DNA from 2 places in the Bacillus cereus group sp. MYBK79-1 genome. Region 1 is predicted to be linked to the other one. Evidence: riboswitches for the same ligand, from Rfam matches in the RefSeq annotation. Region 1 holds a riboswitch; the other holds the start of a gene.

Region 1 (3,593 bases):
ATCGCGTCCTACAATAAAGTGAGTACATCCAAAATTCTTTCTAACTAGCGCATGAAATATCGCTTCCCTCGGTCCTGCGTAACGCATTGCTGCAGGAAATACACCTAAAAAGACACGATCTTTCGGATAATAATTTTGAAGTAATACTTCATAACTTTCCATTCTTACATCAGCAGGAATATCGTCTGACTTCGTTTCCCCAACGAGTGGATTTAAAAAGAGACCATCTACAATTTCAAGAGCAGATTTTTGAATATATTCATGGGCACGATGTACCGGATTTCTCGTTTGGAATCCGACTACTGTTTTCCAACCACGTTTTTTAAATTCTTCTCTCGTTTCAATTGGATCTAAATGATAAGAAGGAAACGGATTATTTTCAAAACGTTTTGTAAGAATAATAGCTCCTCCAACGTAAACGTTCGGTCGTTCGTATAATTTTTTCACTCCAGGATGAGCCTCATCCGTCGTTTTATACACTAGTAACGCTTCTTTCTCCTTATCAGGCACAAAAATATCTTCTATTTGAATGACACCATATACATTGCCACCATTAACGAGCTTTACTTCCCCTCCAGCTTTCAGACTCTCTGCTACTTCTTCTGTTACTGGTAACGTAATCGGTATACTCCAAACACTCCCGTTAACTAAACGAAGCGTTTCTACGACTGAATCATAATCTTTCTTTCCTAAAAAACCAGTAAGTGGGCTATATCCCCCTGTCGCTAATAGCTCTAAATCACTTAATGCAATGTTGTCTAATTCAATTTCTTTTTCGATTTGTGATACGTCGTAAGTCTCGTCTATACGATTTATTAATTCGTTTCTTGTACTCATTTTCTATTTCCTCTCTTAGCTTTATTTTCAAATTCATCTTATTGGTAATGAAGACCACATTCTGTTTTCACTTTCCCGGCCCACCTACCATCTCTCGAATCGCCACCCTCACCTACAGGTAATGTACACTTCTCACACCCAATACTTGGATATCCAACATCATGCAGCGGGTTATACGGCAAGCTATGTTTGTATACATATCGCCATACCTCTTTCCACGTCCAATGAATGAGTGGACAAACTTTAATAGATTGAAAACGATGATCTTGATTTATAAACTTTGTATACTTACGTGTTTCTGATTGTTCCCTCCTTAAGCCCGATATCCACGCTTTTTCCGCTGCTAATGATTTTTCTAACGGTAAAATTTTTCTAATTTTACAACAGAGATTCGGATTACTTTCCCATAATTTCTCACCATGCAACTTCGCTTGTTCATCAAGTGTAAGTTCCGGCTGTTTTTCTATAATATTTAATGAAGGAAATCGCCTCCGTACTTTTTGAATTAATTCATACGTTTCTTGAAAATGAACATTTGTATCTAAAAATACAACTTTAGCAGATGGATTTACTTGGTTTATAAGATGCAGTAATACCATCCCTTCCACTCCGAAGCTACATGCGTATACAATTTCACTTTTATATTCTTTATAAGCCCAACTTAATACAGATAGCGCGCCTTTCGTTTCATCTTCTTCTGGAAATGAAACATTATTTTCTTCCCACGTTTCATACGTCAACATGTTCTTTCCCCCTGTAAAAGCAAAAAGACGGTTTTAACCTAATGATATAGGTTAAAACCGCCTCTAGTTTTTCTAGTCAGCGCTTTTTACTTTAAACGTACTTTTTCACTTTTCTCTAATTGAATGACTTTCCCATCCTGCACAACAATTGTAATTGAACCATATTTCATATCAGCAAGCATCGCTTGAATCTTCTCAGATACTTCCTCAAAATGTTCCCGTACGCTCACGCGAACAGCCCCCCTTTTTATTCATAAAAAAAATCTTTCCCATTTCGAAAAGACTGTTCGGTAATATATTTTACCTTATCTTTCAAAATGGATTCCATTTTGCTGGATTTAGCACCTTGCTTTCTATAAGCAGGTTGCCGAGCTTCGTCGGGCCAGTTCCCTCCGCTTCTCTTGATAAGCTTTGTATTTGTATTTTATCACAATTCAGATTTTTTTCAATCCTAGTTTTCCGATATATTTTAATTATTTTATTTTACAAAAAAGGAATTGCCCATCTGAACAACTCCTTTTTCCCATTTAAACTAATTCTTTAATACGTATGCGATCGTTCCCAATAATATTTTCATATGTTTCGCGCTCTACAACAATTTGTGATGTGCCACCTTTCGCGAAGACGACAGCTGGTCTACGAATCCTGTTATAATTATTCGCCATCGAGTACCCGTATGCTCCTGTACAAGAAATTGCTAATAAATCGGCAGTAGCAACTTTCGGTAAAGTGATATCCCAAATTAACATATCTCCACTCTCACAACATTTCCCTGCAATCGAAACAACTTCCTCGTTCTCATCGTTCCCTCGATTGGCTAACATCGCTTCATAACGAGCGTTATATAAAGCAGGTCTTAAATTATCAGTCATTCCACCATCCACAGATACATATTTCCGAATACCAGGAATGTCTTTCACAGATCCAACTGTATAAAGTGTCGTTCCAGCATCACCTACAATACTACGCCCTGGTTCAACCCATATTTCTGGCAAGGGATAATTACATACTGTAAATTGTTCTCTCACTGCACTTGTTACAGCCCGCACATATGTCTCAAGAGTTAATGGTGTATCTGACTCTGTGTAGCGTATTCCGAATCCTCCGCCCACGTTTAATACTTTTACTACATAGTTCGCTCTTTCTCTCACTTCTTCTAAAAATTGATGAAGAACTTCAATCGCTCGAACAAATCCAGCCGTTTCAAATATTTGTGATCCGATATGTGAATGAATTCCTAGCACGTTATAATTTGATTTTTGTAAAGCACGCTCAATTGCTTGCATCGCTTGACCATTTGACACACCAAATCCAAATTTAGAATCCTCTTGACCTGTTGTAATATATTCATGTGTGTGCGCCTCTACTCCAGGCGTTACACGAATTAATATGTTCACAAACTTCCCATGTTGCACTGCTAAATCATGCAAAATTTCTAACTCTAAGAAATTATCGACGACAAAACAACCAATATTCGCCTGAAGAGCCATCACGATCTCTTCTTCTGTTTTATTATTGCCGTGAAAATGAATGCGCGATGCTGGAAATCCTGCTTGAAGCGCAGTATATAATTCTCCTCCAGACACGACATCTAATGACATATTCTCTTCACGAGCCACTCGGCACATCTCCATGCACAAGAACGCCTTGCTTGCATATGCTACTTGGTAAGAGAAACCACTTTCTTTAAAAGCACGATGAAACGCGCGGCACTTTCCTCGAATAGACTCTTCATCGTATACATAAAGTGGTGTTCCGTATTGTTTTGCTAGCTGCGTCGTATCGCACCCTCCAATTTCTAAGTGTCCTTGCCCATTGATTCGGCTTGTGCCGTGTAAATACATTTGAATTCCTCCCTTATTTCCTCTAAAACTCATAACCCCAATCTTCTATTCATTGCAGCACGCTTTTAGATAGACAAAAAACGCGCGGAACAATGTTCACACGCGTTTCTTATTAGGAAAAATATATATTGAAAAAATAAACGAGTTGTTATCTCCTCAAAATAAGAAA
Region 2 (3,593 bases), on a different contig from region 1:
ATGATGGGCTTTTTCGGTGCAACAAACATGGAAACAATCGTTATTGAAGGACATAACCAGTTCCCAGACAAAGCAGAAGAAATTATTGCAGCAGGTCTTGAAGAAGCAGCTAAAGTAGCAAGTAAATTTTAATTGAAATTATAATCGTCACTCAAAGAAACAGCATTAACGTCTATGTTAATGCTGTTTTTTATTAATTTGTAGTTTCGTTACGCTTAGGAAGTGGAAATGCATTACCAATAGCTGCTGCACCGAGCATTGGTAATAGTAAATTAAGCGGGAAAAACATAAGTAATAGTAATGTTATAGCTATTGGTTTTCTTAGCGCATAGCTCGAAATCGCTGTCGTAACAATGGCTACAGACGCGATTGGGTCTATAGGAAGAATGGAGGCTATCGCGTATCCGATACTTGACCCAGAAAATATAATGGGAAAAATATGTCCACCACGCCAACCTGTATTTAAACAAACGGCAGTAATGCATAATTTTAAAATTCCTGAAAGAAGTAATATCCAAAAAGATAAATGACTCCATTCAACGACTAAATCTTTTAATTGATGTTCCCCTGAAAATAATGTGTATGGGAGAAAAGTTCCCGCAATCCCTAATAAAACCCCACCTATAATTCCGAGTGTTAGTTTGTATTCACGGAAAGGATGGATAATTTTCTCTAATGTAAATTCTACTTTGAAATATAGGAAACCAACGATAGCACCGATGCAAGCAAGTGGAAGAAAGGCAATCCATTCATTGATTGAAAGAGATCCTTCCCCAAAATCAACAATAAAGGACCCACGATTATCGAGTTTACTAAGCAATAAATAAACGGAAAATCCAGCAAAAGTAGTAGTTACATATACAATTGCTTTTTTTCCTTTAGAAAACCCGGCAATTTCTTCTTCCTCATTTTCAGTTGGAGCTAAGTAACCGAATAATGGAGCGTTAAAAATGACACTTAAAGTAGCTCCAATTCCAACTTCTGTTAGTTCACTCATTCCCTTTAAAGCGAATTTAAAGCGATCCCCTACCCATGTACAAAGTCCGCCGATAATCCCGACAAGTGCGGCCTCTGGACCTAGGCTAGCTCCAAATATTAAAACAATAAGCGCAGTTAAAGTAGCCTGATGTACAAAACGGTATTCAATTCTACCAGTTTTTTTATATTCACCCATTACTTCTGGCATAAGACGTGGATATGTACCGAAGTATTTTTGTGATAAACCAACAAAAATACCGCCGATTATTGTTACACAAAGAGTGTAATAAGGGGGAGAAGAGAAAACGTTAGGTAAGTATCCCCAAATAAAGTGGATTCCGATATTGATCGTAACTAAAAATAACCAAACCGTAGCCCCTACTATAGAGCCTAAAAGAATGCCATATAGAGCGAGTATATAGTGCATGTCCTTTTTATCTGTCATGTTATACCTCCGTTATGTAAGTTGTAATAGAGAAAGGGTTACACATGCTAGTGTGAAATGAATGGAATATAATATAGTATCTTTGTGTGAGGTTGGCTTATTCAACATATATATTGGGATTTCATTAGGGTTTGGGGCTTATAAATTAAACCACTTATTTAATTCTATATATTGATTGGGATTTTTTAAAGGTCTTTTTTGAATAAATATGGAATATACTTCTTTTGTTGCTTTATATAGAACTGCTGACATTTATTTTAGAACATTCAGAAAAACGGATTGACATTAGGAAATTATTGCTATAAAATCAACGGTAATTGCATAGTCTTATCAAGAAAAGGTGGAGGGACAGGCCCGACGAAACCTTGGCAACAGCCGTATAACGGAATTGTGCCAAATCCTGCAGGTAATAAACCCTGAGAGATAAGAAAGAGCCTTTAGAGCGTGTTTTCAAACTGCTCCTTTCTTGTTTTCAGGAAAGGAGCAGTTTTTTTATCCCGCTTTAATGGGCAGTAAGACCCCCACCTCAAAATTCAGCGAAAGCAAAGAAATTAGGTGGGGGATCAACTGCCCATAAAAGTCCGATTGGTTCAACTAATAATCAGTGGGGGATGAAGAAAACCCCCACTGATTAAAGTTTCACTTTATTTTGTATAAAAGAAAGGAGAATGAGAGATGGGAGAATCATGGGGAAAAGGAACAATTTGTGTGCAAGGTGGTTATACACCAAAGAATGGTGAACCGCGTGTTTTGCCACTTTATCAAAGTACAACGTATAAATACGATACTTCGGATGATTTAGCAGCGCTATTTAATTTAGAGGCAGAAGGATATATATATACGCGTATTGGAAATCCTACTTTAGCTGCATTTGAGCAAAAGTTAGCGGATTTAGAAGGTGGTGTAGGAGCTGTTGCAACGGCTTCTGGGCAGGCTGCTATTATGCTTGCCGTTTTAAATATTTGTAGTAGCGGAGACCACTTGCTTTGTTCTTCCACAGTTTACGGTGGGACGTTTAATTTATTTGGAGTGAGTTTGCGTAAGCTTGGTATCGATGTTACGTTCTTTAATCCGAATTTAACTGCTGATGAAATTGTGGCCCTTGCTAATGATAAGACGAAACTCGTTTATGCAGAATCGCTAGGAAATCCAGCGATGAACGTTTTAAATTTCAAAGAGTTTTCAGATGCAGCGAAAGAGCTAGAAGTACCTTTTGTCGTGGATAATACATTAGCAACTCCTTATTTATGCCAAGCATTTGAACACGGAGCAAATATTATCGTTCATTCTACGACGAAATATATTGATGGTCATGCAAGCTCTTTGGGCGGCATTGTTATTGACGGAGGGAACTTCGATTGGACAAATGGGAAATATCCTGAACTTGTTGAACCGGATCCAAGTTATCACGGCGTAAGTTACGTTCAAAATTTTGGTGCAGCAGCTTATATTGTGAAGGCACGTGTTCAATTATTAAGAGACTACGGAAACTGTATGAGCCCATTCAATGCATATATTAGCAATATCGGCTTAGAAACACTGCATTTACGAATGGAGCGTCATAGTGAAAATGCTCTCGCAGTTGCTAAGTGGCTTGCTAACCATGAACGTATTGAATGGGTGAATTATCCGGGATTAGATAGTAATGAAAATTATTCGTTAGCACAAAAGTATTTGAAAAAAGGTGCTAGTGGAGTTTTAACATTCGGCATTAAGGGAGGATTAGAAGCAGCGAAAGAATTTATCGCAAATGTAAAACTAGCAACCCTCGTAACGCATGTAGCTGATGCACGAACTTGCGTTATACATCCTGCTAGCACAACGCATAGACAATTAAGTGCTGAAGACCAGCATTTAGCTGGCGTTACATCAGATTTAATTCGTTTATCGGTTGGTATAGAAGATGTTTCTGATATTATTGCAGATTTAGAAGCAGCGTTAGTCGGAGGCAAACAACATGCCGATCATAATTGATAAAGATTTACCAGCTCGCAAAGTGTTGCAGGAGGAAAATATCTTTGTAATGACGAAGGAGCGAGCAGAAACACAGGATATCCGTGCATTGAAAATTGCTATATTAAATTTAATGCCTACGAAGCAAGAAACAGAAGCGCAGTTACTTCGTTTAATTGGCAACACCCCGTTGCAATTAGATGTTCATTTACTTCAT

What was found. A riboswitch is a leader RNA that binds a small molecule or an ion and turns the genes downstream of it on or off. The one in region 1 is predicted to bind S-adenosylmethionine.
Region 2: it holds a riboswitch for S-adenosylmethionine, as region 1 does, so the genes downstream of both, ACTFOB_RS19320 (bifunctional O-acetylhomoserine aminocarboxypropyltransferase/cysteine synthase) here and ACTFOB_RS14290 (YezD family protein) in region 1, are expected to answer to the same signal.

Annotation. Positions count from the first base shown of each region.
Region 1 covers NZ_JBQAEO010000007.1:183,226-186,818, forward strand. Annotated here, with positions in the region: gene sat (sulfate adenylyltransferase) at 1-837, opposite strand, end outside; gene ACTFOB_RS14285 (phosphoadenylyl-sulfate reductase) at 876-1,580, opposite strand; gene ACTFOB_RS14290 (YezD family protein) at 1,667-1,810, opposite strand; SAM riboswitch class I at 1,883-1,991, opposite strand; gene lysA (diaminopimelate decarboxylase) at 2,108-3,424, opposite strand.
Region 2 covers NZ_JBQAEO010000013.1:42,328-45,920, reverse strand. Annotated here, with positions in the region: gene ACTFOB_RS19330 (FMN-dependent NADH-azoreductase) at 1-132, shown strand, start outside; gene ACTFOB_RS19325 (chloride channel protein) at 194-1,423, opposite strand; SAM riboswitch class I at 1,748-1,853, shown strand; gene ACTFOB_RS19320 (bifunctional O-acetylhomoserine aminocarboxypropyltransferase/cysteine synthase) at 2,099-3,397, shown strand; gene metA (homoserine O-acetyltransferase MetA) at 3,381-3,593, shown strand, end outside.